DNA from 4 places in the Guyparkeria sp. TX1 genome. Region 3 is predicted to be linked to each of the others. Evidence: predicted binding sites of a transcription regulator. Region 3 holds the regulator's gene; each other region holds the start of a gene.
What was found. The regulator FliA, encoded in region 3, starts transcription of late flagellar genes. The targets are predictions, from matches to a motif close to GCTAAAGTTNNNNNNNNNNCNGCCGATA.
Positions count from the first base shown of each region.

Region 1 (8,040 bases), 370 kb from region 3:
CCGAACTGCTTCTGTACCAGCGGGCCGACCTTCGTTTCCCAGGCATCCTCGTCGAAGGCCTTTTCCAGCTCGACCAGCAGGCCGAAGTCGGCCCAGTACTGGCCCTGCTCGGTCAGTTGGAACTTGTTCTCGATCTCGGCTTCCTCGACCTCGAAATCGCCATCTTCCTTTTCGCCGATCAGGTAGCCTTCGACGAACCAGCGCGAGGTCACGCCATAGCCGATGCCGACCTTGGTCTTGTACTCGCCCGAATCGAGGCCATGCACGCCCCGGAGTTCGAGTTCGACCTCGCCCTGCTCGACATAGGGGTCATAGACCTTATCGACGCCGGCAAAGGCGGTGGTGGAGGCGAGGGTGGTCATGGCGGCGAGGCCGCTAAGCGACGTTTTCCACATACGATGGATTCCCGAATTTCAGTGGGTTGATGAAACTATCGGCCGATGGCTGGTGCCCCGTTGGCGCGACAGCACCATGCCGACGGCGATCAGCACCAGCGTGGTGAGATAGAAGGCGAGCTGGATGGCGGTGGGGCGATCCTGGTAGCCGACCAGCACGTGCAGGATCTCGCCGGGTACTGAGTGCTGCGAGAGCAGATCGGAGCTGTTCCAGAGCGGATGCTGCACCGGCAGCCAGCCGGCCTGGGCGAGAAAGCCCGCCGCACTTGCGGCCATACCGGCGGCGAGCAGCAGGATCAGCCAGCCGGTGACGGTGAACAGGTGACGAGTGGGGATGCGCACCAGACCGAAGTAGATCAGTGCGCCGAGGGCCAGACCGGCACCCAGCCCGATAACCCCGCCCCAAAGCAGCGACAGGTTGTCACTGCCGCCGGCGGCCATCCCCTGGGTGAATAGCACCACTTCCGAGCCTTCGCGTAGTACCGCCAGGCCCACGGCCATGGCGAGGAAGTAGATCGGCAGTCGGCCGCTGGAGACATTGCTCCCCACCTGCCTGAGATGGGTGACCAACTGGCTGGCGTGCCGCGACATCCAGATGTTGTGCCAGGCGAGCATCGCCACGGCGGTCAGGAGGATGGCGGCGTTGAACAGCTCCTGGCCGACGCCCTCGAATGCCATCGAGATCTCCTGGGTGAGGCCGGCGACCACGAACGAGCCGAGGAGGCCACCGGCAATGCCGCCGACGATCCAGCGGCTACGCCCGGCCAGCCCCTGCGTGGCGGCGAGGACGACGGCGACGACCAGCGCCGCCTCGAGAACTTCGCGGAACACGATGATTGCCGTACTGAACATGCGTCACCTGTGCGTTTGCTGAGGGTGAGGTGTCTGCGAGGGATTACTCGGCGATCACGTGGCCCTGGGCGGTGGCCTGGTTGAACTCGCCGAAGAAGGGGTATTCGCCGGGTTCGAGCGGACCGATGAAGATCACGGCCTTGCTGTTGCCGGGAATGATCTTTTCGCGGTTGAGCTCGTAGCTTTCGAACTCCTCCGGGGTGGCGTCCTGGTTGTGCACCATCAGCTTGACCTTCTCGCCGGCGGGGATGGTGACGGCCTCGGGCTGGAAGCGGTGGTCCTTGATGGTCAGGTCGAATGTCTGGGTGCCGGCCTGTGCGGTACCGGCGGCGAGCAGGGCGGCAGTAACGAACGAGAATGTAATGCGTGTCATGAAGCAAACCTCAAGTGGAACGAGAACAGTTCGCATTCTGCACAAAAAAGATTGCAATGCAATGGAATGATCTCGAGGAGGTTCCCCCGGTCGGTTTGTCGATGGGCAGGTGGCGACCGAGCGTGATCTCGGTGGTGCTCGGATCTGCTCTTACGAGGAGGTTGTGTTCACCGGGGTGTGGAGAGTGGGCGCAGCTGGTCGGGTGCTACCGGGGCTGGGGGCATCGGTTCACCCCTTGGCGCGATGGGCGCGGCTCCCGGTGTGTCCAGTTACAACATCCACTCGATCGGCATCAGCGAGAAGAACCACGTTACCGCGCGCTTGATTGGTCCGGCGCCTGGCTCCCTCGTGTGCCGGGTGATTTCGTTTTCTGTCCGCTCGATCCACCGAATCTCGCCGTCTTCCAGTTCCAGCTGATAGGTGGTCTTGGGTACGTGCATGCCGAAGGTGTGGCTGATCGCGCGGGCGAGATCCGGGCTGTCGATGACAAAACCCAGTTCGGTGTTGAGCAACACCGAACGGGGATCGACGTTGTAGGACCCGATGAACACCTGCGCGTCGTCGATCACGATGGCCTTGGCGTGCAGGGTGGTCGCCGGACTGCCGAAGGGGCCGGCGTCTGCGGGTTTCGGTTCCTGGTCGGCAACGCGACGCATTTCATATAGCTCTACCCCGGCTTCGAGCAACGCGACGCGGTAGCGGGCATACCCGGTATGCGCCGGTGCCATGTCGGTGGCATCGAGCGAGTTGGTCAACACGCGCACGCGCACGCCCTGACGCGCCAGGGCAATCAGGTCGTCGGTAAGTGTCGGCGTGGGAACGAAGAACGAGGAGATGATATCGAGCGACTGCTGTGGGGTGCGCAATTGCTCACGCAACGACAAGGTCAGCAGGTCATTCGGTTCATGTTCCCCCAGCCCCTTGGCAGGCGGGTCGATGACCAGTCGGGTGGGTGCCCAGGCCAGGCCCAGTTCTCCGTTGAGCAGCTGGCTGACGACGTAGTTCTCGCGCACCGCCACCATCAGGTCGCCAGCCTGGGGATCGAGGGCGATGGCGTCCGCTTCGAAGTCGAGCGTTTCCAGGGTTTCGGCCACCGCGTCGTTTTTCGGGGTGGGCAGGATACGGTCGGCCGGATAGGACGAGCGGCTCTGCCAGTACTGATCAAAGCCGCGCGAGACCTCGTCGACCACTGGCCCCACCCCGAGTATGTCGAGATCCGAGAACAAGAACCCCTCGGTCGAACCGAAATAGCTGTCGCCGATATTGCGTCCGCCGCTGATCAGGGCCTGGTTGTCGGCGATGAATACCTTGTTGTGCATGCGACGGTTGGCCCGATCGAAGTCGGTGAGAAAGCCGAGCCAACGCGCATCGCGAGTCATGAACGGATTGAACAGGCGCACGGCGATGTTGGGATGGGCGTGCAGGGCGGCGAGTTGGTCATCCAGCTGGCGTGTGCCCTGATCGTCGAGCAGCAACCGCACGCGCACCCCTCGGTTGGCGGCATCCAGCAGTTCGCGCAGCAACAGGGTGCCGGAGCGGTCGGCGTACCAGATGTAGTACTGCACATCGAGACTGCGCTGCGCGGTGCGCGCCAGATGGGTCCAGGCGGCGAAGGTCATCACCGGATCCGACAGGAGGTACACCCCGGTCTGACCCGGGTTGGCGGCCTTCTGCGGGGCGAGGGCATCGCCCAGCGGGGTGGCGCGTGCGTCGGCCGGCGTGATGGTGGTGCTGACGTGACGGCCTTCCAGTGGGGGCAGGGCGCACCCGGTCAGCAGCAGGGCGAGCAGGGCGACGAGCCCCGTCTGTCGTATCGGCATTCCCTTGATCAATCGCGAATCCTCCCTGGTTGTCCGCGGATCGAGCCTCTCGATGATTTCACGAATACCGGCTTGCCGTCATGGGGGTGTCGCACGGATGTCCTGACTGGTTGGAGGCGGGGGAGCAGGCGGGGTTCCGGCTGAGCGGAAAACCGGTGCATCGGGCCAGCCTGGGTGGCACAATCGCGCCCCTTTGAGCAGATCGTTTGCTTGCTTATCGATAGTGAACCTTGTTCGGTTGGGGTAAATCCTCGTAGAACACTAAAGTTTTCCTTCGCAGGCTCGAAAACGTCGATACCTGGGCGAATGGACCCATCTCGTCCGGCTTCCGTCCCATCCCCATCTTAGTCTCTGATTCATGCGAAATAACCTACCCGTCACCGATACCGAACGTACCTTCGCCCCCGGGGAGCGGCTGGTCTCGACCACCGATCTCAAGGGGCGGATCACGCATTGCAACGAGGCGTTCGTCTCGATCAGCGGGTATTCGCGTGACGAGCTGATCGGTCAGCCGCACAACATCGTGCGGCACCCGGACGTGCCGCCGTTGGCGTTCGAGGTGATGTGGAACCATCTCAAGGCCGGCCAGCCGTGGATGGGCCTGGTCAAGAACCGCTCGAAGAACGGCGACTACTACTGGGTCGATGCGTACGTCACGCCGATCACCGAACACGGCGAGGTAATCGGCTACGAGTCGGTGCGCTCCTGCCCGTCACGCCAGGATATCCAGCGCGCCGAGCGGCTGTACCGGCGCATCAACCAGCGGGGATACCGGGCGCGTCGTTTCCGCCTGCACGGCCAGGATGTGACCGGGTTGGTTGGTCTGATCGGCTCGGCCGGACTGTGGGCCGGTGGGTACGGTCTGCCGGCCTTGTGGGCATTGGCCGCCACGGGGCTGGTGTTCGGGGCGATGGGGCGGCTGCGTGAACGGCAACTGATTTCCGCCCTGACCGAGCAGTTGCCCAATGCCTTCAGCCACCCGCTGGCGGTCGACTCCTACACCGACGAGGCGGGTTTGCTGGGTCGCCTGAAGGTCTCGATCAAGAGCGAGCAGGCGCGGATGATCACGGTGCTGACCCGGATCGAGGATGCCTCCGACCAGGTCAGCCGCCAGTCTTCGGTGAGTCTGGAACTGTCCACCCAGGCCAAGGACGAAATCGCGCGGCAGCAGGCGGAAACCGAGCAGGTCGCCGCGGCCATGCACGAGATGTCGACCACCATCAACGACGTCTCCGAGCACGTCCAACGCACGGCGGACGAGGCCAGCCGCTCCCAGGAACTGGTCGAGGAGGGGCGCCACCTGTCCACCCGCACCCGCCAGTCGATTGTCGACCTGCAGGGGACGGTCAATGCCATCGGCGAGTCGGTCGAGGGGGTGTCGAACCAGACCGGGGCGATCGCCAGCGCCGCCGGCATCATCGATCAGATTGCCCAGCAGACGAACCTGCTGGCACTGAACGCCGCTATCGAGGCCGCCCGGGCCGGCGAGCACGGCCGTGGCTTTTCCGTGGTGGCCGAGGAAGTGCGCGACCTGGCACGGCGGACCCAGGAATCGACCCGCGACATCCACGAGATCATCGGTTCGTTGACGCAGCAGGCCGAGGAATCGGTGGCCGTTGCCCGGCGCGGTCGCGACGCGGCAACCGCTGGGGTCGAGCGCGTGCGCGAGTCGGAGGAAATGCTCAATGGCGTGGCCGAGGCAGTGGCGCAGATTCGGGACATGGCCACCTCGATGGCCGCGGCCGTCGAGGAGCAGGCAACCGTGTCCGGCGAGATCGACCGGCAGGTGCACACTATCTCCGATCTGGCCAGCTCCAGCCTCGGCCAGTCGGCCTCCGCCGAGGAGAAGATCCACGATCTCGAGCGCATCGCCGCCGAGCTTCACGAGCTGGTCACCCGCTTCAAGCGACATTGATGCCGGTGGGGACTGCGGTCATCGATTGGGCCCCACCTCTGGCATGCCAGTTCCCGGTCCGTGAACTAAGGTCCCCTCTACAAATCCCATGAACAGAAGTGCATTTCTGGTTGAAATGTGCCGGTTCACCCGAGAAGGAGGTGGTTCATGACCCAGGCAGAGATCATCAGCGAACAGTTTCCCCATAAGGTCAGCGCCGTATTCAACGATGCCGGTCGTGCCCGCGATGCGGTCAATGCATTGGCCGCCAAGGCCGGTTTCGCTTCGGACCAGATCGAACTGGTCGAACCGCATGACCAAAACCTGTCAAGCAAGGTCGAGAGAGATTCGGGCGCAATCTTCTCGACGATCCTGCGTTCACACGCCATATTGGGAGTTATCGGCGCCGTCGCCGGTTTGATCCTGGCCGGGATTCTGGTCGGTGCCGGCTTGGATTGGGCCACGACAAGTCCGGGCTGGGTCTTTGGCGTTTTCGCTGTGGTCGGCGGGGCAATCGGCATGCTCGGCGGGGGGTTGGTCTCGATCCGCCCGGACCACGAGCGGGTGATCACCGATGCCGAGGATGCCAGCGAGCACGGCCGATGGACGGTGGTGGTCCACGCACGCGACGAGGACGAGAAGCACCGCGCCGACGAACTCCTCGAGCGCCACTCCAAGAATGTGGCCGAATCCCTCTGATGCGGCGGCCAGCCGACCCCGACACAGCGATAGTGGGCTGTACATGACCCGGGAGTGGGTTTCGGGAAATTGCCAAGGCCGACGTCGTGGTCGACGCGTCGCCAGGGAGCCCGCGGATGCCATTTGATATCGATTGGGTCTCGGTTTACTCGAACCTGACCTACATGGCAGCAGCCTACGTGCTGGCCTTGCCGGTGGCTCTGGAGCGAGAGACGCACTCGCGCTCGGCCGGTTTGCGTACGTTTCCGCTCGTGGCGGTCGCCAGCTGCGCGTACATGCTGCTCGGCATCAACGTGCTCGAATCCAGTGGCGCCGAGGCGCGCGTTTTCGAGGGCATCATCACCGGCATGGGTTTCATCGGTGGCGGCGCGATTCTCAAGAGCCAGAATCGCACCACGGGCACGGCTACGGCAGCCAGTCTCTGGACCACCGGGGCGATCGGCGTGGCCGTGGCCTGGAACCATTTCGAGATTGCCTTGCTGCTTTCGATCGTCACCTTCGCTAGCCTGAAGCTGCTTTCACCGGCGAAACAGGTGCTCAATGGCCATCGGGACGAAGCACGCGAACCCGCCGCGGAGCGGTACAAGAGGGACGAGGACGGCTAGTTTGGACCGTAGTCGCAACGTCCAGCCGTCGGCGGGTTGGAAGCAGCGTCAGACGCGATCGCGCGCGTCAGCCAGAAACGAAAGAAGGCCACCGATCACTCGGTGGCCTTCTTGTCGTCAGGGGAGGGATTAGCAGCGGCCTTTCTTCGCCTGGCCCGGCGGACAGAAATTCCCGTGGCCGTGCCCATGGCCGTGGGTCTCGCGATAGCGATAGCGCTCATGGTGGCCATCGTCGCGATAGTAACGATCATCACGGCTGTTGCGCGTGGTTACGCCGGTGCCGACGGCCGCCCCGATGCCCGAACCGACGATCGCGCCTCCGCGGCCGCCGACTTCAGCGCCGACGACACCGCCCAGTGCACCGCCGAGCGCACCGCCAATAGCGGCGTCGCGGTGAAGATCGCCGCCGAACGCGGCGGTGGCCGGCAGGATCAGGGCAGCGAGCAGCGTAGGAATGCGTTTGGTCATGGTCTTGCTCCTGTGAGTGATGTCACGGGCCTGCCAAGCGCTGCCTGGCTGTATCGTGAGCCCGTGATGTTCAACCGATGACCGGTTTGATAGTCAGGTTTATCGCAAGTTCCCAAAGGAAGGTCTGGACGAATAGCCAACGTCTCTGCGGCCCGCCCGGCGGGGCTTGCCGGCTTGCCCGCCTTCGGTGTTGCCGATCCTCGCCGGGCAACGAGCCCGCCTTCGCATCGGCGCCTTGATGGCGAACAAGCCGGTAAGCCAGAGGCATTGGCTATTCGTCCAGACCTCCCCAAGGCGTTATTCGGCCCCGTCGTCCACCTCGGTTTCCTCGGCCGTGGGGCCGACGATCACCACCACCCGTTTCTGCGGCTCGACATGCCGTTCGAAGGCCTGACGGATCTCGTCGGCCGTCACGGCCTCGACCCGGTCGGTGTAGTCGTCGAAGTAATCCAGCGGCAGGTCGAGGAAAGCCAGCGCACCGATCTGCTCGATAATCTTGTCGTTGCTGTTCAGCCGCATCGGAAAGCCGCCGACGATATTTGCCTGACTGTCGGCCAGTTCCTCGTCGGTCGGCCCTTCATCGATGAAACGTGACAGCTCCTCATCCATCAACGACAGGGCCGTCCCAACCTGATCATTGCGCGTCTGGATGCCCATGACCAGCCGTCCACCGGCACGCAGCGGCATCAGGTAGCTATAGGTGCTGTAGGCCAGTCCGCGTTTCTCACGCAGCTCGGACATCAGCCGCGAGGCAAAGCCGCTGCCACCCAGCATGTGGTTGCCCACATAGAGCGGCAGGTAGTCCTGGTGCTTGCGTGGAATGCCGTCGAGTGCGACCAGCACCGTCGACTGCTCCGAGGGGAAGTCGATGCGCACTGTTTCGGACTCTTGGAGCGGCTCCACCTCGGGCAGGGCAGGCGCGGCCTCGCCCGTT
Region 1 is NZ_CP144142.1:1,421,902-1,429,941, forward strand. It holds gene VWP12_RS06645 (hypothetical protein) at 1-395, opposite strand, end outside; gene VWP12_RS06650 (FTR1 family protein) at 414-1,247, opposite strand; gene VWP12_RS06655 (cupredoxin domain-containing protein) at 1,291-1,620, opposite strand; gene VWP12_RS06660 (phospholipase D family protein) at 1,890-3,440, opposite strand; gene VWP12_RS06665 (methyl-accepting chemotaxis protein) at 3,799-5,355, shown strand; gene VWP12_RS06670 (hypothetical protein) at 5,503-6,033, shown strand; gene VWP12_RS06675 (MgtC/SapB family protein) at 6,150-6,638, shown strand; gene VWP12_RS06680 (hypothetical protein) at 6,768-7,106, opposite strand; gene VWP12_RS06685 (M16 family metallopeptidase) at 7,404-8,040, opposite strand, start outside.
Region 1: the regulator FliA is predicted to act here: its motif matches at 3,701-3,728, upstream of VWP12_RS06665 (methyl-accepting chemotaxis protein).

Region 2 (8,040 bases), 230 kb from region 3:
CCATCATGGGCCGGATCGGTGCCCAACGACAGCACGTCCGATGCATCGACACCCAGATCGGTCAGAAACGGCTGGACATGCGCCTCGATCAGATCCGGGGCGAATGTGTCGTGCCCGGCAGGTACTGGCGTGTGGGTGGTGAACAGGGTCGCGGCGGCCACGGCGTGACGGGCCGGTTCGAACGCCAATCCGTCCCTGGTGAGCTCCCGCATCCGCTCGAGAATCGAGAAGGCCGCATGCCCCTCGTTGATATGCCAGGCCGACGGCGTGATGCCCAGCGCCCGTAAGGCGCGCACGCCGCCCACACCCAGCAGCATCTCCTGCTCGAGCCGACGGCGGCGGTCTCCGCCGTAGAGTCGATGGGTGATCTCCCGGTCCGCGGCCGTGTTATCGGCCACATCGGTATCCAGCAGGTACACGATCACCCGCCCGACCCGCACCTCCCAGACCTTCGCCGTCACCATCCGTCCCGGGAATTCCACGCGCACCTCGACGGGCGCGCTGCCCCGAGTGGCTGGCCGAATCGGCAGGTGGGAGAACTCCAGATCCTCGAAGCGCGGGTGCTGGCGGCCCTCGGCATCGATGCACTGCTGGAAATAGCCCTGCCGGTACAAGAGCCCCACGCCGACCAATGGTACGCCCAGGTCCGACGCCGCCTTGCAGTGATCCCCCGCCAGAATCCCCAGTCCGCCCGAATAGATGGGCAACGACTCGTGAAAGCCGAATTCCGCGCAGAAATACGCCACCGCCTCGTCCGTGCCGATCACCGAGTCCAGCGCACCGACCCGCTGATCGGCGCAGTGCTCCTCGAACCCCCGCCAGGCCGCCGCCAATTCCGCCAGAAACGCCGAATCGTCCGCCGCTCGATCCAGAGAGGCTTGCGGCACCAATTGCAGGAACCGCACCGGATTACCTTCCACCTGCGCCCAGGTGACCGCATCTACGCGATCGAACAGGTCTCGCACCGCCCGTGAGCGGCTGTAGTGGAGATTGCCTGCCAACTCGTTCAAATGCGTGAGCGCAGGCGGAAGGGAAGGACGAACTTCCATGTGGCGAATGGTGGGCACGGCACGCGTTCTCGATGTGGTGGTTGGCAGAGTGTAGTGCGGCTTTATGACGCCTCGGTAGCGGTCGTCGACGTGGTCGCGGCAAGGAGGGAGAGGTCGGCTGGATGACGAAGCTAAAGTTTCCGCGAGTGGCGCCGATACCTTCCACGGATGCCAGATCCGGGAGTCGAGACCAACCGGCCCGAAGCCCGAGAAAAGCCGAAAAGGCATCCAGCGAAGATCGGATGAAAATCGAGGCTAAAGTTTCTCGCAACTCAGCCGATAAGCTCAGCAAGGCGACCTGAAAGGCGTCTTGTCCAACAAAGGCCAAGGGCCGGAATTTACGCAACGTCGTAAGGGGTTATCATCATGGCAAGTGTCATTAACACCAACATCTTCTCGCTGCAGGGTCAGAACGCACTGCGCGACACCAACAACCAGCTGCAGACTTCCCTGGAGCGTCTGTCCACCGGCCTGCGTATCAACAGCGCCAAGGACGACGCGGCCGGCCTGGCGATCACCAACCGATTGACCACTCAGATCCGCGGCTCCGAAGTGGCGGCTCGCAACGCCAACGACGGTATCTCCATGGCACAGACCGCCGAAGGCGCGATGGGCGCGTTGACCGACACCATGCAACGCATGCGTGACCTCGCAGTTCAAGCAGCCAACGCTACCAACAGCAGCAGTGATCGGGAAAATCTCAACACCGAATTCCAGCAGTTGAAGGATGAGCTCGGTCGGATCATCAACAACACCGAGTTCAATGGCCAGAAGATCTTGGCAGGTTCACTTCAGAGTGGGGCAAAGTTCCAGGTTGGGGCAAACACTACTGCCGATAACCAGATCAGCTTCGCTATCGGGAGTCTCGGAGGCTTGGGCTCAGGGATCGGTAGTGTCCTAGCCGATGCTGTTAGCATCGGGAGCGGTGCCACGTTTACAAACATCATGAGCGCCATCGACAACCTTGACACCCAAATCACCACGGTGGACACCACGCGGGCGAAACTGGGTGCGGTGCAGAACCGCTTCGAGGTGACCATCGACAACCTGAACAACTTTATTGTCAATGAGTCGGCTGCCCGCTCGCGGATCCAAGACGCGGACTTCGCCAAGGAGACCGCCAATCTGTCCAAGGCCCAGATCCTGCAACAGGCCGGCACTTCGGTCCTGACTCAGGCCAACCAGGCGCCGCAGTCGGTGCTTGGTCTCCTGGGCTAACATCCCCAAAGGGAATTAGATGAGCCGGTGATCTGAGTATCCCGGCTCATCATTAGAGCGGTTGGGATGGACCCCGCCAGTCACACACTTGAACCCAAGTCGTAAAAATTTGAGTTTGTGTATGCTGTAGCCGCTTGATGCTTGAGGACGAACCCATGAGTTCGATCAACCAGATTTCCATGACGGGCATCCCGTCCGCGATGAGCGGACCGGATGCCTTTTTGTCTTCAGAAAGGGGAAAATCGACCCTGATGGAGTCGAAGGTTCCGACGGCCGCTCCAGCGGAGCTGCCGCCGAAGCCCTCGTCCGCCCCGTCACCTGTCGAGGTTGCGCGCTCTAAAGGCGCCGATGCCCAGGCAGATGGGGAAAGAGACAAGTTAAGAGAAGCCATCGAGGCCATCCAGGAGAAGTTGAAGCCCGGTCCCAGGGCACTCGACTTTTCCGTCAATGACAAACTGGGGGACGTGGTGGTCAAGGTGGTTGACCCGTCCAACAAGCAGGTGATCCGGGAAATCCCTCCCGAAGAGATCATCGCGATGCGTGAACGTCTTCGCGAGTTCAGCGAGTTGAATCTTTCGGACGTTCTGCCGGCAGGCAGCCTGCTGTCAGACATTTCTTGATTTGAGGTGCGACCATGGCAAGTTCCAGCGGTCTTTCCATTTCCGGCGTTGGTAGTGGCCTGGACATCCAGGGCATCGTCAGCCAGCTCGTTCAGGCAGAGGGTGCTCCTCGACGCAATTTGCTCGCCAGCCGCGAGGCGTCCTATGAGGCCACGCTGTCGGGGCTGTCGAAGCTGAAGAGTGCAGCCTCCGAGCTGAGCTCCGCTGCCTTCGATCTGCGCAGTCTGGACACCTTCCGCTCCCGCGCGGTGACGTCCGGCAACGAGGACATCCTGACGGCCACGGCCTCGCCGGGAACGGCGCTGGGGAAATACCAGGTCGAGGTAGGGCAGCTTGCGACGGCGCAGAAGCAGGCCTCGGCCGGCTTTGTCGATTCGACCGCAACGGTGGGTTCGGGGCAGCTGACATTCGATACCAGCAGCAGCTCGTTCAGCGTGGCCGTGGCGGCAGGCGACTCTCTGGCCACCATTCGCGACAAGATCAACGGCGCGAGTGGCAATGACTCGGTGCAGGCCTCGATCCTGAATGTCGACGACGGTGCCGGCGGCACCGAGGCTCGGCTGGTGTTCTCCGCGCGGGAGACGGGTACGGCCAATGCGGTGACCGTGACGGCGACCGATGACGACGGCAACAACACCGATGCCGCCGGTCTCTCGCGGCTGGCATCGGCCAACCTGACCGAGCTTACCGCTGCGCAGGATGCTCAGGTGACGATCGACGGGCTGTCGGTCACCAGCTCCACCAACCAGGTGGACGGGGTAATCGAGGGCATGACCCTGAACCTCAACCAAGCCCAGCCCGGCACCAAGGTGGAAGTGGCCGTCGAGGGCGATAATGGCCCGGTGCTCGAGGCGTTGAATGGCTTCGTCGAGAAGTACAACTCCCTGAACAGCACCTATCGGAACCTGACCGCCTACAATGCGGAGACCGAGCAGGGCGGCGTGCTGCAGGGCGATGCGACCGCGAATGGCATCAATCGCGGTCTACGCTCGCTGCTGGGGGGCAATATCGGCACGGGCACTATCGACAACCTGTCCAAAATCGGCATCCAGATCGATTCCGAGGGTAAGATGACCCTGGACGAGTCGGTGGCCGAGAACGCCCTCAACAATGACAGTCAGGCCGTGAAAGACTTTCTTGCGGACCCGGCCGACGGCGTGTCGCAGCAGGTGGACGAGCTGCTCAAGCCGTACCTGAGCTTCGACGGTATCTTCGACAACCGCACGGACAGCTTGAACCGCTCGATCGACCGCATCGATGACCAGCGGGCGGCGCTGGATCGGCGGATGGAGAATTACCAGGAAAGCCTGACCAAGCAGTTCACCGCCATGGACAAAATCGTGCAGAACATTCAGTCCTCCGCGAGCTATCTGAGCCGGATTGGCATCGATGTGGGCTCCTGAATCCTGAGAAAATCCGGGGAATGATGGCCTCAAGTTTTTACTCGACTGGCCGATCAACTTGAGTAGAGCGAAGAACGTGGATCAACGCTTCTCTCGCTCAGTGCGACAAGCCAGATAAAAGAGATTTCAGGAGACAACCATGCGAGCGAATCCCTATGCGCAGTACCAGTCCATCGACCTTGAGGCGAAGGTCGAGTCGGCATCGCCGCACGGTCTGATCGGGATGCTGTACGAGGGCTTTCTTACGCGGGTGGCTCAGGCCAAGGTGGCCATGCTCGCGGGTAACTTCGAACAGAAGGGCATCAACGTGACCAAGGCGCACAACATCCTTGGTGGACTGAAGGATGGCTTGAACCCGGAGCAAAGCCCGGAACTCGCCGAGCGTCTGGGCGAGTTGTACGATTACTGCCAGCGTCGTCTGCTTGATGCGAGCGCGCAGCGTGATGCCGCGGGCTTCGACGAGGTTTCATCGCTGATCCGCGAGATCAAGGAAGCCTGGGATGCCATCGAGCCAGAAGTGTCCCAGATGGCCCAGGCGAGCTGAAAGGATCGTGCCGACTAGTCGGGGTTGACCTCCGCCGGGCGCGGGTTGACGTTGGGGTCCACGCCGACCGGAGGAAGGCAACTGATGGCAAACGCATTGTCGATTGAATCATCCATCGAGGAGCTCGACGGGTTGGGGGACTCCCTCGACCAGATCGCGTCGAGGATCGAGGCGGGTGATCAGGACGAGACTCTGAGCGAGATGGCCGAGGGCCTCGATCAGGCTGAGGCGCAGATCGCGGAGCTCGTGGTCGAAGCGGAGTCGCGTCAGCAGCTCGGGGACCCTAGGCTGGTGGCACTCAAATCGGACTGGCTCAATCGGTTCGAGCGTTTTTTCGGGCTTGTCGAACGTACGCGCCGCCAATTGAACGGTGAGGCGGAATTGCGCCTATCCCGACATCGGGCCTCGGATGCCTATCTGAAGAATCAGGCATCCTGATCTGCAGAGACACCATGCTGTTCAGAACACAGAAAGGGCCGCCGTCCATCGAGGATGGCGGCCCTTTTCGTATTAGGTTGGGGCCGCAGGGGTGTCGAAGGCTAGCCGCGCTTCCTGAAGAAAAGCCTCAAGCTCGTCTCGGGCCGCCGGGGCGCAGTAGTTCAGGTATTGCTCGCAGAACGGGATACCGTCCGGGATCTCTAGTGCCACGAACAGCCGTACCATCTGTTTGATGCGTTTGACATCACCAGGGAACTGCTCAAGGTGGCGGGTCAGGGCGGTAATGCCGGCTTCCGCGTCATTCTCCAGTAGTGCTAGCCGCGCGGCCATTCGCCAGTGGGTGGGATTGATGCTTGCAGCGGTCTGTAAGGTCGCTAAAGCATCAGTTGGTCTGTGTGCTTCGATGTTGATATGTGTAAGGCGCAGCAGCGTGTGTTCGATTAGCACCGCATCGTGTTCCGGATCGGCCCACTCGAGTGCGATGGCATGCATGTCTGCAGCGGTGAGCAGATCTTGGCTAAGTTCTGCCGCAAGCCCTCTTGCATAACCGGCGTAAGGACGGGCGACGTCGCTCTCTCGATGGTGTTCCAACGCCTGTGCGAGAGAACCGAGGGCCTCCAAGTTGTTGGTTGAGAAGTGACGTTCAATCTGCCTCAGCGAGACGCGTGGGGAGCGCTTCTGTTGGTTTCGCTTCCGGTCTTTCTCTAGCAGGCGTTCGATGCGGTCGTCATAGGCGGTTCGGGCTTCTCTCATGGCCGGGGTATCTGCGCCATCGTGACGGCATTCCAGCCACCTGACGCGCTCCGGTTCGCCATGTTCCATGTAGCGTTGTGCTATTTCCTCTGCATTCGCTAAGTCGGATAGTTCGAGTTCCCGGGTAATTACCCGTTTTTGGGCCAGCTCCAATGGGACGATCAGGCGTCGCGCCTCTTCGCGAATGGCGTCGTAATAGCGACTGGCTAGTTCCTCTGCTTGCTGTCGGTCGAGTGCAAAGAAATCGTGCGGTAGATCGGTCCGCATGATGGCCCGAGTCGCAGCCCGTTGGGCCAAGTGTGCCGCCCTTTTAAAGCGTCCTTTGAACAGCCGGTCGATGGCCTGCATGCGGCGCTTGTGGCGCTTCTGACGGCCGGGGTGGATCAAATTGAAATATGCCTGATTGGATTCCAGACCTAGTTGCGCGAGATTGCCAACCTTTTGCAATTCATCGCGGATATTGGACAGGCTGTGGTTAAGAGCCTGGAGCGTCGCCTTACGAGCCTCTTTTGTCACGCCCTCACGTATCTGATCTAGCGGTTTCCGGTCGAAGGCCTGCTCGGGAATTGCGATGGTGTCGAGCGGTTGATGATTGACGTCTTTGATGACCGCTGCATTTGGACTTGGATTTATGAAGTCCACGGTGGTGGCTTGCTGGGCTATTTCGGCCATTGCTCGAATGCCGGCATAGTAGTCTGGAGTGGTCCAGGTGGCCTCTCCGGAGTTGGTCGTTACTGGCACAGCGCTGAAGTCCATCAGCGGGCCGGCGGCCGCCTCACTGCTGCCGCTGGCATGTGTCTGTCCGTCTGGTGCGTGGCACAGATCGAGGCCACAAAAGATCAACTCGCTGAATCCCATGAAGACGGCGAGCTGAGCTGCCATGTGAGTCACTGTCGGGCCGCTCATCGAGATCGACCGCCCGGTGTTGATCGAGTCGTCCGCCCACGGGACGATCGGGCCAACGCAAAAAAGGCTGTGAGGCCAGCGATTGACTATGGCTGGGTATGGATGGCTGCTGGTCACAAGGATCGTGCGGTCGGAGAAGTCAAACATTTGACGACTGACTGTCAGACTTATCGGGAATGGGTCAACGGTGACCACGAGGTCCGGGTTGATGTCTGCCTCGAGTAGCCGCGCGCTCACTCGCGAAACCGCGATCAAGAATAGGGCGTCTCGGTTTTTGAGGAGCCACTCGATTTGGCTGTCAAGTGACGGGCCGCCAGCGATAATGACCGCCCGTCGTCCGACGAAGAGCTTCTCAAAGGAGTCGATGCCACCTTGGAAATTGGGTGCTGAGAGGATGTGGGGCTCAATGAACGGCGCCACGTTGAGTTGGGCTGTTGTGCGAAAACGCTCGGCCGTCAGGTGTGCATCGAAGTGGGCTGTGAGCTCGACGTATTGTGGGTCGGTGCCGTCGAGCGCGCCAAGCGAGCGTTCCAGTATCACTCCATCGATTCTGAAATAGGCAGGCAGCTGCAGCAGGGCGGCTTGCTCCTGCCATTCGTCGAAACTCACCAGCTGGACGAAATCGTCACAGAGTGCGCTGATGGCTGGGTTTTGCCGCAGCGTCTGGAGGATGTCCTCGGGCTCGATGACGAGCCAGCGGCTGCCCCGCGGCATCGGGGCATGTTCGCGTATGTAGCGCAGCAGCTGGCCGGAATCACTACCGATGATGATGTACAGCCGATCTTCCTGGTGCAGCCGATCGCCGAAGTGCTCGGCAAGAACCGTCTGGGCACGGCTCTTGCTTTCCGAGCAAGCGGCCTCCGGCGCGGCATCTTGCTGCGTACCGAAGTGCCGCGCATTGATGGATGGCAATATCCAGTCGCCCTGCTGCGTCTGGAGCCATTCACGGGAAGACTTCAGGCTGTCCCGGTAGTCGGGAGTTGTTGTCGACGAGCGTTCGGCGGTCGTCATGTATGGTTGTCCCTGTGCTGATCGTTCAGTGCGGTCGGACGCCGGCCGGGACGGGCCATGTCCGCGGTCCGGTCCGAGGTCAAGGATACATAACCCGC
Region 2 is NZ_CP144142.1:1,282,361-1,290,400, forward strand. It holds gene glgP (alpha-glucan family phosphorylase) at 1-1,067, opposite strand, end outside; gene VWP12_RS06025 (flagellin) at 1,416-2,267, shown strand; gene VWP12_RS06030 (flagellar protein FlaG) at 2,423-2,887, shown strand; gene fliD (flagellar filament capping protein FliD) at 2,902-4,290, shown strand; gene fliS (flagellar export chaperone FliS) at 4,430-4,834, shown strand; gene VWP12_RS06045 (hypothetical protein) at 4,919-5,272, shown strand; gene VWP12_RS06050 (6-hydroxymethylpterin diphosphokinase MptE-like protein) at 5,345-7,942, opposite strand.
Region 2: the regulator FliA is predicted to act here: its motif matches at 1,180-1,207, upstream of VWP12_RS06025 (flagellin).

Region 3 (8,040 bases):
ACAGACCTCCACCAGCGGATGCACCTCGAGGAAGCCGGCCCCACCCTTGATGGTGTGGAAGGCGCGGAACACCGAATTGAGCCGGTCCGCGTCATCGGGCGACTGCTCCAGCTCGATCAGCTGCTGATCCAGCCCGTTGAGCAGCTCACCGGCCTCAATCAGGAAGTCCTGCAACAGCTCGTTGTCGGGTTCGAATGCCATGCTTGCCTCTCACTGCGCTCTGTGACCCCCGGCGGGGTGTGCCACGTTCCCGCCCGGCCACGTGGGCCCGGCATTTCCCTCGATCGACCGGGTCAGAAACCCAGGCTGGCGAGTAGATCGTCGACGTCGTCCTGATTCTTGACCACGTTATCGCCGGCGCTGGGCAACTGCGGCCCGACGCCATCCTCGGCACGCTCGGCCGGGGCGACGGACTTGCTGTCCTCTCCCTTGGCATTGCGGACCGGGGCGGTAATCTGCAACAGCCCGACGAGCTTTTCCTCGAGCTGCTCGAGCAGATCGATCACCCGCATCAGGAGCTGACCGGACAGATCCTGGAATTCCTGGGCCATCATGATCTCGGTGAACTGCCCCTTGAGTCGCTCGCCACAGCGGGTGGTCGAGTCCAGGTAGCGGGTCATCGACTCGACCACGCCCCCCAGACGAGCGTTATCGGCTTCGCTGGCGGCGACTTTAGCCAGCTCGTCCTTGAGCCGTTGCGAGCGCTCGACGATCTGCTCCGCCGTGGGGGTGGCCTCTTCGGTGACCGTCAAGGTGCGGGTCGCAGCCTGCTCGGTCAGGGTGATCACGTAGCGCAGGCGATCACGCGCGTCCGGCATCTCGTCCTCGGCCAGCGCCCCGAGTCGCTCGTCCTCGGCAAAGCTCCTGAGGGTGTCATGTACCTCACGGGTCATCCGACCGACCTCGTCGAAGATATTGCCCGAATAGGCCGCCGTGAGTTCACCGATCAGCTGCGCTTCGCTCGACGAATCTTCGTTCTCGATCGCCTCGACCAATGCGCGGGCGTCGGCCAATCGCTTTTCGCGACCGACCACCGGCTGGAAGTCCTGCTCCTGTACTTGAGTCATCCCGGGGCCCTACGATTCGACGCGTTCGAAGATCTTGTCGATCTTCTCCTTGAGGGTGGCGCCGTTGAACGGCTTGACGATGTAGCCGTTCACGCCCTCCTGGGCGGCGAGCACGATCTGTTCCCGCTTGGCCTCGGCGGTCACCATGAGCACCGGCAGGCTGGCGAGGTTCGGGTCGGCACGAACCGCTCGCAGCAGGTCGATGCCGGTCATGCCCGGCATGTTCCAGTCGGTCACGAGGAAATCGAAATTGCCCTGCCGGAGCAGTGGCAGTGCCGTCTGGCCATCATCGGCCTCCTCGAGGTTGGTGAAGCCAAGCTCCTTGAGGAGGTTCTTGATGATCCGGCGCATCGTGGAGAAATCGTCCACCACGAGGATCTTCATGTTTCGGTCCATTTTCGCCCCTGGGATCGTTTGTCAGTACCAGGCAGGTTGCCTTGTTCGAACGTGGGTAGGAGGGTCTATCGGCGCCGAGCGGAAAAGATTGAGCCCTTTTCTGCACCCGGCGCCCTATTTCCAGGCGTTCATCGCGGTCTTGAGCCGCATGATCGCCTTGTTGTGAATCTGACAGACGCGCGACTCGCTGACGCCGAGCACCGCGCCGATCTCTTTTTGGTTGAGTTCCTCGACATAGTACAGGGACATCACCAGCCTTTCCCGTTCCGGCAGCTCGTCGATGCAGTCGGCAAGATCGCGCTGGAAGTGGTTCTCGGCCAGCGCCTCGTCGGGTTGCTGGCTATTCGGGTCGGCAATGTCGAAGGTCTCGTTTTCCGCCTCGCCGCCGTGATCCAGCGAACCGACGTGTACCGAGGAGGAATCACTGATGGCGGCGTGGTACTCGTTGAGGGTGATGCCCATGCGCTCGCAGACCTCGGCATCTCGCGCCTCGCGACCGGTGTCGGCCTCGATGGCGGCCACCGTCTGCGCGATTTCCCGCTGGCGACGATAGACCGAGCGCGGCGCCCAGTCGTTGCGGCGCACCTCGTCGAGCATTGCGCCGCGAATGCGCAAGCCGGCGTAGGTCTCGAACGAGGCCCCCTTGTCGCCATCGAACAGGCGGGCAGCGTCGAGCAGCCCGACCATGCCCGCCTGTATCAGATCCTCGGCCTGCACATGGGAGGGCAGACGCCCGAGCAGGTGAAAAGCCACTCGCTTGACCAGGTCAGCGTGCTTGGCCACCAGGGCTTCGGTCGATCCGGCCTGAACGTTCTGATACATGGCGCGTGCATTCATAACAGGTTCTCGGGGTCCAGCTCGGCGTTGTTCACCAGTCGCTCGACGAAAAACTGCAACTGCCCCTGCGGCCCGCGCGGCACCGGCCACTGATTGACCTTGTCGGCCATCGCCGTGAACGCCCGCGTCGACTTCGCCCCGCCGTAGAGCTGCACGACGGTCTTCTGACGCTGCACGGCCCGACGCAGGTAATCGTCGAACGGCACCGACCCCATGTGGGTGAGCGTCACGTCGAGAAAGCGCTTGGCAGCCACCGAGAGTTTCTCGAACAGGCGCCGGCCCTCGGCAGCATCGCGCACCATGTTTGCGACCACGTGGAAACGGGTGACGTCGTGTTCACGCGATAGCACCTTGATGACGGCGTAGGCATCGGTGATTGAGGCCGGCTCGTCGCAGACCACCACCACGACCTCGCTGGCAGCCTCGGCGAAGCGCACCACCGAGTCGGCGATGCCCGCGGCCGAATCGACGACCAGGGTGTCGACCGGCCAGCGCATGCCGGAGAAGGCCGAGATCAGTCCGGCATTCTCGGCGGCCGTCAGACCGGCCATGCTGGCCACCCCGCTAGCGGCCGGCAGGATGCCGATACCCTCGGGGCCTTCGAGCATGATCTCGTCGAGAGTCGCCTCGCCGGAAAGCACGTGGGACAGATTGCCCCGGGACTGTAGACCAAGCAGGACATCGACGTTGCCGAGCCCCAGGTCGGCATCCATCAACACCACCCGCTCGCCGCTGCGGGCGAGTGCCACGGAAAGGTTGACCGAGACGTTGGTCTTGCCCACGCCGCCCTTGCCGCTGGTCACGGCGATCACCCGCACCGGGCGATTGGCATTGGCGTAGCGCGCCCCGTCGGCCTGGTCGTGGCCGCTAATGGTGGGCTGGAGTGTCATCCGGCTTGATTGAGCATCCACAGCGGATCATCCCGGTCGGTGTGTTCGAGTTGTGACTGCCCCATTTCCAGGGCCTGCTTGATCAGGTCGGCCGCCTTCGGGAACCAGAGATCCTCCGGGACGCGCTGGCCGACCCCCGCGCAAACCAGCGGCAGGCGACGCGGCTCACCGTCGACACCGGCCAGCGGGCGAACCAGGGCGGCCAGGCCGCCGCCGAGCAGGACGGTCTCGTCGAGCTTGGTCAGCACGGTGCCGTGCAACGGCAGGCCGGCAAAGCGTTTCTTGACGTCCTCGAGGGCCGGGTACTGGGCATTGGCCGACAGCACCAGCAGCAGCTTGACCGCCTCGCCCGCCCCCATCAGGGCCTCGAGTTTCTGCATCATGCGGAAATCGCGCTGCGACATCCCGGAGGTGTCGATCAGCACCAGGTGCCGGTCGGACACGGCCTCGAGCAACTGCGCCAGATGCGTCTCGTCACGGGCAATATGCAATGGCACGTTAAGGATACGGGCGTAGTTGCGCAACTGCTCCTGGGCGCCGATGCGAAAGCGATCCGTGCTGATCAGCGCCACCGAGTCGCGCCCACGGTGCAGCACCGCGCGGGCGGCCAGCTTCGCAAGCGTGGTGGTCTTGCCCACGCCGGTCGGGCCGACGAAGGCATAGGTACCGCCGGCCTCGACCGGGTCCTCGGCACGGTTCTCGAGCTGCTCGCCAAGCATCTTGAGCGCCTCGACGAATGCCCGCTCCGGCTGGGCCTGGGCCGCGGCCCGACCCAGCTCGCGCGCCAGCCCCGTCGGCAGGCCGATATCCTGCAGCCGCTGGACGGTGGAGACCTCGGCAGGGTGCGCCTGACTGAAACGATGCCATTCCATTACCGACAGTTGCCGTTCGAACAGGTCACGCAGCTGCGCCACCTCCTCGGTCAGCGTCGACAGGCGCCCCTCGGCCGCGCCCTGATCCTCGACCAGCCAGTCCCAGTGCGACGGGGTTCGGTTGGACGAACGAGCGGCCGGCTCGTCGGCGGCATGGTTCGCGGGGGACTCGGCGGACGGGCCTGCGTGCTGCTCGCTCCAGGCGGCGAGCGCCTCGGAGAAGGCGGCACGGTCGTCTTCGGTCTCGTCGGCGGCAGACGACGCGAGCGTCTCGCTTGATTCGGTCGAGCCGGCCGACTCGGCCTTGCGGCTGCGCTCGGCGAGCATCTCGGCGGTGGTCTTGGGCGCGGCATCGCTGGCCTCGGCCGCGGTCGGCTGTGCCGGACGCGGCGCTTGTTCCGGCGCGGCGCGCTCGGCCCTCGCCACCGGCCGCTCCGAGGCGCCGGCAATCCGGCTGGCCGACTGCTGGGCGGCCGCCAGCTGGATCGCCTTCTCGTCGAAGTCCATCGCGGCAATCACCTCCACCCCGCCGGAGACCGGCTTGTTAGAGAGGATGACGGCCTCGTCACCGAACACGCGCCGCACCTGACGCATGGCCTCGCGCATGTCACTGGCGATGATTCGCTTGATTTTCATGTATCCACCAGACCCTTAGCGGTTGGGTTATCCGGTCGAGTCGTCAGCCTTCGTTCTGGTTGCCGACGCTCGCCACCACGCGTATTTCCTTGTTGTCCGGTATCTCGTGATAGCTCAGCACGCTGAGCGTCGGGATCGAGTGCCGGACCATGCGCGAGAGCCAGCTGCGAATCTGCGGAGCCACCAGGAGGATGGCCGGCTTGCCACTCTGCTCCTGACGCTCGGCCGCGTCCTTGAGTGACTTGTGCAGTCGCTCGGCCAGGCCGGGCTCGATTCCGGGGGCCTGATTCCCGCGCTGGGTACTGTTAAGCAAGAGCTGTTCCAACTGTGGATCCAGCGTGATGACCGGCACGGTCGGCGCCAAGCCGTTGATGTGCTGGACGATCATCCGGCCCAGCGCCATGCGCACGCTCTCCGTCAATTCCCCGACGTCCTGGGTACGCTGACCCTGGATCGTCAAGGTTTCGGCAATCGTGCGGATATCGCGAATCGGGATCCGCTCGGAGAGCAGTTGCCCGAGCACCTCGACGATGGTGGTCATCGGCAGGGTCTTGGGCACCAGGTCCTCGACCAGTTTCGGCGAGTTTTGCTTGAGCGTGTCGAGCAGTTGCTGCGCCTGTTCGTAACCGAACAGGTCGGCGGCGTTGTCGCCGAGGATCTGTGACAGGTGGGTGGCGACCACCGTGGCCGGGTCGACCACGGTGTAACCAAGCGCTTGGGCCTCTTCCTTCTGACCGCGATCGATCCAGTAGGCCTTCAGGCCGAAGGCCGGGTCGGTGGTCTGGATGCCCTTGATGTCGCCGGAGACCTGCCCCGGATTGATGGCCATGTCGCGGTCGGGGAAGATCTCGGCGTTGCCGATCGGCACACCGTTGAGGCTGATGCGGTACTCGTTGGGCTTGAGATCGAGGTTGTCACGGATGTGAACCGTCGAGATCAGGAAACCCAGGTCCTGCGAGAGCTTCTTGCGGACACCCTTGATGCGCGGCATCAACTGGCCACCCTGGTTGCGGTCGACCAGCGGGATCAGGCCGTAGCCAACCTCCAGACCAATCAGGTCCACCGGCGGGACATCGTCCCAGGTCAATTCCTTGACCTCGGGCTTGGTCTCCGTCGGGGCGGCCTCGGCCGCTGCCTTCTCGGCCGCCTCGGTCGCCTGGCGGCGCGATACCAACCAGGCGCCACCACCGGCAATCGCGGCGAGGAAAAGGAAGGCGGCGTTGGGCATCCCCGGCACCAGGCCGAGGCCCGCCATAAGGCCCGCGGCCACGCCCAGCACCCGCGGATCGGAGAACATTTGCCGCTGGACCTGCTTGCCCATGTCCTCCTTCGAGGCAGTGACACGCGTGACGATGATCGCGGTCGCCGTCGAGATCAAAAGCGAGGGAATGGTGGCAACCAGCCCGTCACCGATGGTCAGCAGGACGTAGGTCTCGGCGGCATTGCCGAACGGCATGCCATGTTGCGCGACACCGATCAGCAAGCCGCCGATCACGTTGATGAACACGATCAGGATGCCGGCGATCGCATCGCCGCGCACGAACTTGGAGGCACCGTCCATCGAGCCGTAGAAGTCGGCCTCGGAGGCGATTTCCTCGCGCCGGGCGCGGGCCTGTTCCTGGTTGAGGATGCCGGCGTTGAGATCGGCGTCGATCGCCATCTGCTTGCCGGGCAGCGAGTCGAGCGTAAAGCGGGCGGACACCTCGGAGACCCGCCCGGCGCCCTTCGTGATGACCACGAAGTTGATCACCATCAGGATAATGAACACCACCAGGCCGACGGCGTAGTTACCGCCGATGACGAAGTTGCCGAAGGCCTCGATCACGTTGCCGGCCGCGCCGGGGCCCTCGTGACCATTGAGCAGCACCACGCGGGTGGAGGCGACATTGAGCGCCAGTCGCAGCAGGGTCGCGATCAGGATGACGGTGGGAAAGATTGCGAAATCCAGCGGCTTGCCCACGTAGAGCACCACCATCAGGATGATCAGCGACAAGGTGATGTTGAAGGTGAACAGCGCGTCCAGACCCAGCGGCGGCAACGGCACGATCACCATCGCCAGCAGCATGATGATCATCACCGGCGGCCCGATCCCCTGCCCCCGATACTGGCGCAGGGTGTTACCCAGGCGGGCAAAGCTGAAATTGTTCGGGCTGGGTTTCATCTGAACGCGTTCTTCTTGGCTGCGGTTACGTTGAGGTTCATCGATCGAGCGACTGGTCAGTCGGTTGCCGGCACGTCGAAGCCGTCAGGCACTTGCGGCTCCGGGCGCCCCGGCGTCTGTCCGGCACCGCGAGCGGCCTCCTTGAGCTGGTAGACGTAGGCCAACACCTGGGCCACCGCGGTGTAGAGCGCGGCGGGGATCACCTCGTCGATCTCGACATGCGTATACAAGGCCCGTGCCAATGGCGGGGCCTCGAAGATCTCGACCCCGTGGGACGCGGCGATCTTGCGCAGGCTGAGCGCCATCTCGTCGACCCCCTTGGCCACCACGATCGGCGCACCCACCCCCTCGGCGTCGTACTTGAGGGCGACGGCATAGTGGGTCGGGTTGGTGACCACCACGTCGGCCTCGGGCACCGCTTCCATCATCCGGCGCTGCGACATCTGCATCTGGGTCTGGCGGATGCGCTGCTTGATCTCCGGCCGGCCCTCGGTGTCCTTGTGTTCGTCCTTCACTTCCTGAAGGGTCATGCGCTGCTGCTTGTTGTGTTGCCAGATCTGGAACGGCACATCGACAAGCGCCACCAGCAGCAACCCGAACGAGACGGCGAGAAAGCCCCAGCCGATAAGCCAGCCGGCATGGGCCAAGGCGGCATCGAACGGCTGCAGGCCGAGGCTCATGAATTGCGCGTCGAAGGCAAAGAAGACCGCCACGCCGATGGCGGCGATCAACACGAACTTGGCGAAGGTCTTGCCCAGTTCCATCAGCGCCTTCACACCGAAGATGCGCTTGAGGCCCGCGATGGGATCCATCTTGGACAGCTTCGGCGCCATCGCCTGGGTGGAGAAGTTCCAGCCCCCCACGGCAATCGAGGCGACCACGGCCAGCACGACGGTGGCAAAGAAGATCGGGACGAAGGCGAGAAAGCCGTTGGCGAAGGCATTGGCCAGCCGCGAGAACATCGCCGCCTGGTCGAAGACATCCGCGCGCTCGATGATGAACGAGTCGCGCACGACCTCGGCCAGCCCCAGCATCATCTGGCCACCGAACACCAGGAACACCGCAGCCGACCCGACGGTCAGCAAAAAGGAGTTGAGTTCCCGCGAACGGGCGACTTGCCCTTTCTCGCGGGCGTCGCGCAGTCGTTTCTCGGTGGGTTCTTCGGTTTTCTCCTGACCGTT
Region 3 is NZ_CP144142.1:1,054,121-1,062,160, reverse strand. It holds gene VWP12_RS04995 (chemotaxis protein CheA) at 1-201, opposite strand, end outside; gene VWP12_RS04990 (protein phosphatase CheZ) at 294-1,067, opposite strand; gene cheY (chemotaxis response regulator CheY) at 1,077-1,463, opposite strand; gene VWP12_RS04980 (RNA polymerase sigma factor FliA) at 1,578-2,300, opposite strand; gene VWP12_RS04975 (MinD/ParA family protein) at 2,297-3,190, opposite strand; gene flhF (flagellar biosynthesis protein FlhF) at 3,187-4,698, opposite strand; gene flhA (flagellar biosynthesis protein FlhA) at 4,742-6,772, opposite strand; gene flhB (flagellar biosynthesis protein FlhB) at 6,916-8,040, opposite strand, start outside.

Region 4 (8,040 bases), 360 kb from region 3:
CAGCAGGAACAGCAGCGAGAGCGACAGCACCGCCCAGGGCAGCATCGCCACAACCCAGGCAGCCAGCATCAGCAGCGCGCCCCAGGCCAGGCGATGGCGCGCATCCCCGACCAGCAGGGCGCGCTCGGCGGGCGTGGTCGCCAGGACCACGCCCCAGTGAATTGCACCGAGAAAGCCGAGCATCACCGCGGCATAGGCGGACAGCGCATCGAGCGCATGGGCCGACCAGGCCGGCGTGGTCATCCACGCCAGTGCCGCCAGGGCCCAGAACGGGATCAACAAGCCGAACGCGAGCAGATAGGCGGTAGTGCGCATTCCGATCTCCTTGGCCCCGGGGCCGTGACTTACGCCGGGCGGCGCAATGAACTTGTTGTCATTCTAGGCCAAGCACCCGCCGGAACAACCATCCAGAAACGACATCGCCCGGGGGCGGCCCGGGCGATGGCTGGCTAGCAGACGTGGCTCGGCTCAGCCGGTATTGAACTTACTCACCTGACGCGAGAGCTCGTGGGCATAGCGAGCCACCGATTCACCGGCATCGGCGGTTTCCTGAGCGGCCTGGGCGTTGTCGCTGGTGGTCTCGCTCATGTGCTCGATGCTGGTCTTCATCTCGCCGGAGACGGCCGTCTGCTCCTCGGCGGCCGCGGCGATGCGCGTGCTCATGTCCTCGAGCCGCTCGAAGGCCGAGGCGATCTCGTTGAGCATGCGGTCGGCCTGGGTGACCGCCTCGAGGCTCTTGTTGCTTACCTCGCGGCCGCTGGTCATTGCCTCGACCGCCTCGCCGGCACCCTCGCGCAACCGGGCGATGATATCGGTGATTTCGCGGGTCGAATCCTGGGTGCGATTGGCCAGCGAGCGCACTTCCTCGGCGACGACCGCGAAGCCGCGCCCCTGCTCGCCGGCACGCGCCGCTTCGATGGCCGCGTTCAACGCCAGCAGGTTGGTCTGCTCGGCGATTGAGCCGATGACGTCCAGCACCTTGCCGATCGACTGCGACTGATCCGAGAGGTTGGCGACGATGCCCTCGGCGCGGGTGAGCACCTCGTCGAGTTCCTCGGCGTTGCGGGCACTGCCGTTGACCTGGCCCAGGCCGTCATGCAGCTGGCGGTTGGCCTGCTGCACGGCCGAGCTGGCCTCCTCGGCCCCGCGGGCAACCTCTTCGGCGGCCTCCAGGGTCTGGCCCATGCCGGTCATCAGCGAATCGATCGCCGCCTCTTCGCGCTTGGCGCCTTCCCGACCGCGCCGCGAGGCACGCTCGAGGCTTTCGGAGGCCTCGGACATGGCCGACGACGAGCGGGCCACCTCGCGCACCAGGTTCTGCGCGGTGTCGGCGAAGGTGTTGAAGGCCGCCCCCACCTGGGCAATCTCGTCGTTGCCCTCGGCCGGCAGCCGCTGGGTCAGGTCGCCGTCGCCTTCGGCGATATCGCGCATGCGACCGGCGATGTGTTGCAGCGGCCGGGAGATAGTCAGCACCGACAGCCAGGCCAGCAGCCCGACCACCAGGATCCCGGCGATCACCGAGCCGATCTGCCAGTTGCTGGTCGATTCCAGCGCCGCCATCAGGCTCTTGGAGCGCTCGGCGATCTCGCCCCGCTCGCGCGCGACGATCGACTCGACGCTCTCCTCGATCTCCTTGAAGACCGGCGTCAATTCGGTCCGCACCAGGTAGGCGTCCATGCGCCACTTCTCGGAGGCGTGTATGTCGAAGGCGCGGTTGGCCGCCTCGATGAATTGCGGCACTTTCTCGTTGAGTTGCTCGACGGCGTCCACCTGCTCGAAGGTGAGCAGGTAGTCGTATTCGTCGGCGATCTTCTGCGTGCGCTCGAGAGCCTGGTTGGCGTAGAGGTTGAAGTTCTCGCGCAGGGCCGGCGAGCGGAAGGAGATAAAGCCACGCAGGCCGGCGACCACGTTACCCCAGTCGGCCTGCAGGCGAGCGAGGTCCATTACCAACCGGCGGCGCGAATAACGGCTGGCATCGGCGTTTTCCTCGGCGTTAAGCAGTTGGCCAAGCAGCCCCGAAATCTCGCGCTGCAAGGGGTTGGCGTTCTCGTTGGCATACTGCATGCCCGGGTTGTTGGCCGCCTCGTCACCGGAGATGGTGATGATCTTCTCGGCGGTGCCGGTGAACCGGTCGATCTGATCGTCGAGGTTGCCGCCCGAGTTGTCTCGGTAACGCGCCAGTTCTGAGCGTGCAGCCTCGACCTTTTCCAGGGCGTCGCGGAAGCGGGCGAGGTCCTCGTCGCGCTGGCTCTGCAGGTAGAAACCCAGCGCCCCGACCCCGCGTTCGACCTGAATGCGAATGGTGTCGGCGGCAAAGGCCGCGGGCTGACCGCGCTCGACCACTTCCTCGACCTCGTGGGCCACCTTGTTCATGTTCACCATGGTGAGCACGGCGATCGCGACCATCAGGGCCAGGATCAACCCGAACCCGAGCAGGTTCTTCTGCGACAAACTGAAACGATTCAACCAACCTAGCATCTGCTCCTCCTGCCCTCGTTCCTATATCAGGACGGGCTGATTCCCGCGCGATTCTTGTGGGTAAGCGTTGTTATCGACCCGCGGGGCAAAAACTTGATGCCCGCGAGTGTTTTCGCGCAGACCTTCCCTGACCGCCGCCAAGATCCCGTCAGTTGCCGACGAGGCTCATCAGGAATGCCACGAACCCGGCCACGGCAAGCAGGATCAATGCCACTCCCAGCCATTCCTCGCGCGAACCCTTGCGACTAGCCGCCATCATCGGCTTGACCCGGGGCAGCAGGAAGAGCAGGACCGCACCGAGCAGCACGGCCATGCCGATCTTCATCCAGAGATCCATCACGTCACTCCTCTCGGCCCACGCCAATGGGCCCATTTCCGGTGATCACGTACAAGAAGACCCCTTGCACGAGGCAAGGGGTCCGGTGTGCTGACGCCCGCGACCCGGCCGCCGACCGAGTCGGGCAAGCGCCCCTTGTGTCAGTCGTTCTGGTTCATCCCCAGCAGACTGAGCAGGTGCACGAACAGGTTGAAGATGTTCAGGTACAGACTGACGGTCAAAAGCAGGTAGTTGTCCTCACCACCGTTCACCATCCGGCCGGTGTCGTAGAGGATAAAGCCGCTCATCAGGAGCACAACCGCCGCGGAGATCGCCATGGACAGCGCCGGGATCTCGAGGAAGATGTTGCCCAGCATGGCCGCGAGCACCACCACCAGGCCGACCACCAGAAAGCCGCCCATGAAGGAGAAGTCACGCCGCGAGACCAGCGCGTAACCGGACAGGCCGAGGAAGATCGCGCCGGTACCGCCCAGGGCAGTCATGACGATCTGCCCACCGTTGGGCAGGGCGAGGTAGTGGCTCAGCATCGGGCCCAGCCCGAAGCCCAGCAGGCCGGTGATGGCAAACACCACGCCGAGGCCGGTGGCCGAATGGGCCGTGCGCGGCAGGACGAACCAGACCAGCACCAGTGCGCCACCCAGGGTGAGCAGCGATGTCCAGCCCGGCACGCCGGCCAGCAGGGAGACCGTCGCCATCAGCGCCGAGAACAGCAGCGTCAGCGACAGCATCATGTAGGTGTTGCGAATGACCTTGTAGGTCTCGAGCTGGGAGACCCCCGTCTGAACGGTGGCCTGATTCTCGAATGCCATGCAACCTCACCTCGTCTCTGGTATTCATGTGATTCGGAGTTGATCCCGGAGTATAAGTGCTGTGAACTCAGGCGCAATCGCCCGACCTGATTCCAAGGAGCAGCCCCTCGTGTCCGACCTCGCCACCCAATCCCGTCGCGTCCTGATCACCGGCTGCTCATCCGGCATCGGCCGACGCGCCGCCGAGATGCTCGCCGCGCGAGGCCATCAGGTGGTTGCCAGTCTGCGCAGCCCGGCCGACGTGACCGCGTGGCCGCATACCCACATCCCGGCCGTGGAGCTGGACCTGGATGACCCCGAGTCCATCCGCACGGGGCATACCGCGGCGGTCGAGGCGGCCGGCGGGCCGATCGAGGCCCTCTTCAACAACGGCGCCTATGGACAGCCGGGTGCGGTCGAGGATTTGAACCGTGCCACCCTGCGCGCGCAACTCGAGACCAACCTGCTCGGCACGGTGGAACTGACCAACCACCTCATCCCCTCGATGCGCGAGGCGGGCTTCGGTCGCATCGTGCAGAACAGCTCGGTGCTGGGGGTGAGCGCGCTGGCATTTCGCGGCGCGTATGTCGCCTCGAAGTTCGCGCTCGAGGGCATCAGCGACACGATGCGCCTGGAACTGGCGGGCAGCGGCATCGAGGTCTCCCTGATCGAACCCGGCCCCATCACCTCGCGCTTTCGCGCCAATGCTCAGCGGGCCTTCGAGGCGAACATCGATTGGCAGCGCTCGGTGCACCGCGAGGCATACGAGCGCCAGCTCGAGCGGCTGAAGAAACCCGGCCCGGCCGCACCGTTCACCCTGCCGCCGGAGGCCGTGGTCCGCCGCGTGATCCATGCGATCGAATCACGCCGACCGAAGGCGCGTTACCCGGTAACCGTGCCGACCTACCTGTTCGCCGTGCTCAAGCGCCTGCTGACCACGCGGGCGATGGACCGCGTGCTGGCTCGCGCCTCGGGCGGCGGCAAGCGCTGATGAACGCGCTCGACTCGCCCATCGCGCAGCTCTACGTCCTGATCGAGTGGACGATCCGGCTCGCCGCCCTGTTCATCGTGCCGCTGCGCCGCCCACCCGCTGCCGCGACGGCCTGGTTGCTGCTGCTCTTCTTCCTGCCGATCGTCGGGCTGGTGATGTACCTGCTGGTGGGCCGGCCCCGGATTTCCCGCGATCGCGCCGAGAAGGTCGCCCATCTGACACATACCCTGCGCCCGATCACCGACCGGCTCGCCCAAGCGGAGCCACAAGGCAGCGGCAACCTGCCGGCACGCTTCGCCGCGGTCGACCAGATGGTGCGTCGCTGGCGCCAGTTTCCGCTGTTCGACGGCAACCGCATCGGCCTGATCGATTCGATGGACGCCTTTGCCGCCGAACTGGTGCGCGAAATCGACGCGGCCCGGGATCATGTGCACCTGACCTTCTACATTGCCGCGATCGACCGGGCCACCCGCCCGGTATTCGATGCCATGGAACGGGCGGCGGCGCGGGGCGTGACCGTCCGGCTGATCGTCGACGACTTCGGCTCCAAGGAAAACATGCGCGATCTGCGGCGACTCGCCCGTCGCGGCATCGCGGTTGGCCGGGCGTTCCCGCGCTCGAAGCTGCCGCGCAAGTCGGCACGCTTCGATCTGCGCAACCACCGCAAGCTGGTGGTGATCGACGGACAGGTCGGCTACGCCGGCTCGATGAACCTGGTGCACCCGGAATTTCGCCGCGGGCAGTCCTACGAGGACCTGATGTTGCGCATCGAGGGGCCGGTCGTGCTCGAGCTGCAGGCGATCTTCGCCGGCGACTGGTACCTGGAGACGGGCCTCCTGCTCGACACCGAACGCTATTTCCCGACACCGGTCACCGCTGGACACGAGTCCTGCGTCGGCCTGCCCAGTGGCCCCGAGTACCCCGAGCCGCTGCTCCAACGACTGCTGCTCGGGCTGCTGCATGCCGCCACCGAACGGGTCGAAATCGTCACGCCGTATTTCGTCCCCGACGAATCCACCCTCGATGCGCTCAAGGCCGCCGCCCGTCGAGGGGTGCATTGCGAGCTCATCCTGCCCGAATCGCTCGACCACCCGTTGGTGCAACTGGCACAGGAATCCTACTTCGACGAATTGCTCGAGGCCGACGTGATCATCCGGCGCCACCCGACCCGACTGCTGCACAGCAAGATCACCCTCTGCGACGGCCAGCTCTCGCTGGTGGGTAGCGCCAATCTCGACGTACGTTCCTCGCTGATCAACGCCGAATTCGGCCTGCTGTGCTACTCCAGCGAAACCGCCGCCCGACTGGCCGACCAGATCGAGGCCTACCGACGCGTCTGCCCACTGCTGACTCGCGAGCAATGGGACGAACGTGGCCGCGGCCGCATCCTGACACAGAATCTAGCCCGCCTGACCTCGCCCCTGCTCTGAGCCAGTCGGCAGCGGGGAATCCCGGACAATCCCGGGCGCCAACGTAAAACGGCGCCCGAAGGCGCCGTTCAATCCAAACCGTTTGGCCGGTCCGTTGGCGGGGTTCTCAGCGGTTGGCCGCCCGTTGGTCCAAGGCGACCAACATTCGGTCCTGCGCCTGCAACTCCTCAGACAGCTCACGCGCGGCGACCAACTCCTCCTCGTCCATTTCACCGAGGAACGACTGCATCAGCTCGTCTGCCGCCCGGTGACCGTTCTCCACCAGCGGGCTGAGCAGGCCATAGGCCGCCACGTAGTCGGGCTCGTCCAGGCCCAGGCCATGGGCGTACATCATGCCGAGGTTGTAGCGGGCCACGGTGTGCCCCTGGGCGGCCGCTTTGCCATACCAATGCAAGGCCTTCTCGTAGTCCGGCTCGACACCCTTTTCGCCCAGGTAGAGCGCGGCCAGGTTGCTCTGGGCACGTGCATAACCTTCCTCGGCAGCCCGGGTGAACCAGTCAAGTGCCTCGTCGCGATCCCGCTCGACACCCTGGCCTTGGAAGTACATGGTCCCGACCGCCAGCTGGCTCGGGGCGAAACCGGCATCGGCCGCCTTTCGGTACCAGCGCATGCCGAGTTCGTAGTTCTTCTCGACCTTCTTGCCGTTGCAGTACATGTGCCCCAGGACGTACTGGGCGAAGATGTCGCCCTTTTCGGCCTTGGGCAGCCAGTGCTCGACACCGCCGTTTTCATAGAGATCCTGCGCGACTGCCGCCGGAAGGTCGGCCGCCTGCGCCGACAGCGGCAGGGCCAGCCCACCGGCCGCCAGCGAGAATGCCAGCGCCCGCGCCAGGCAGCCGGCGCCTAATGTATTGATGCGTTTCATGATCCCTGCCCTCGTTCTGCTCCGATTCGGGAAACAAGCATGCCCCCGAAACGGCGGAAATACAATTATAAAATACCACGCCGAGTGACTGATTTCGAAGGGAAAATATCACGGGAAACGAATATTGCCCCATCAGCACATAGTGATCCTCATCACCCACGCCGGATCGCACCACGGCAGGGCTCCCGATCAATGTGCGCATTCAATGCGCGATCGCCAGCTGAAAGGCGAACATCGCCATGAAGGACAGCACCACCACGGTCCCCACGTTGGTCGCTGTCAGGTGACGGTTGGCGTCCGGCAACAATTCGGCAAATACCATCCAGATCATCGCCCCGGCGGCCAGTCCCAGCCCGATTGGCAGGAAGGGCTCGAAGGCGGTCACGAACAGGTAGGCGGGGACGGCCATCAATGGCTGCGGCAGGCTGGAGAAGATCGCCCAACCGGCAGCCTGCCAGACCGGCACACCGCGCGGTACCAGCACCAGGGCGATGGCCAGCCCCTCGGGGATGTTGTGCACGGCAATCGCCGCCGTGATGAACATGCCCAGATCCTCGCCACCGCCATAGGAGACCCCGACTCCCACACCCTCGGCGAAGGAATGGATGGTCATCACCCCGACGATCATCAGGGCCTTTCTCGCATCCGCCCCCTGCAGGTCACTGACATCCGGGGTGTCGTGTCGATCCAGCCAGCGGTCGGCGAGCACGACCAGGACCAGGCCCGAGGCCATCCCCAGCAATACACGCCATGAACCGATGGCGCTGCCCTCGGCCACCAGGCTGTGGCTGGCCGCCAGCATCAGGCCCGCGGCCAGGGCGGCACCCACCGCCAGCCAGCGGTCATCCACGTGCCGGGCGAAGGCGAGCGGGATGGCGCCCAGCCCGGTGGTCAGCGCCGTGATCAACGCGGCGATAAAGACGGTCAGCAAGCTGACTTCGAGTGTCATCGGCGAACCCCGATCGAGAAACTGGTGCTGACTTTAGTCACTCCTCGCCCCGTCAGCCCGCCGACGGCCAGCCGAGATCAAGTTCCCCCAACGGCAGTCCTGCTCGGGCCTCGAGCCCCGAACAGGTCACCCCCAGCAGCCGAATCGGCCGGCTCCCCGCCTCGGTGTCATCGAGCAGCCCCGGCAAGGCGCCCAGCAACTC
Region 4 is NZ_CP144142.1:691,721-699,760, reverse strand. It holds gene VWP12_RS03345 (DUF3429 domain-containing protein) at 1-315, opposite strand, end outside; gene VWP12_RS03340 (methyl-accepting chemotaxis protein) at 469-2,478, opposite strand; gene VWP12_RS03335 (hypothetical protein) at 2,627-2,815, opposite strand; gene VWP12_RS03330 (Bax inhibitor-1/YccA family protein) at 2,956-3,624, opposite strand; gene VWP12_RS03325 (SDR family NAD(P)-dependent oxidoreductase) at 3,734-4,594, shown strand; gene cls (cardiolipin synthase) at 4,594-6,024, shown strand; gene VWP12_RS03315 (tetratricopeptide repeat protein) at 6,131-6,889, opposite strand; gene VWP12_RS03310 (ZIP family metal transporter) at 7,092-7,622, opposite strand; gene dinB (DNA polymerase IV) at 7,891-8,040, opposite strand, start outside.
Region 4: the regulator FliA is predicted to act here: its motif matches at 2,550-2,577, upstream of VWP12_RS03340 (methyl-accepting chemotaxis protein).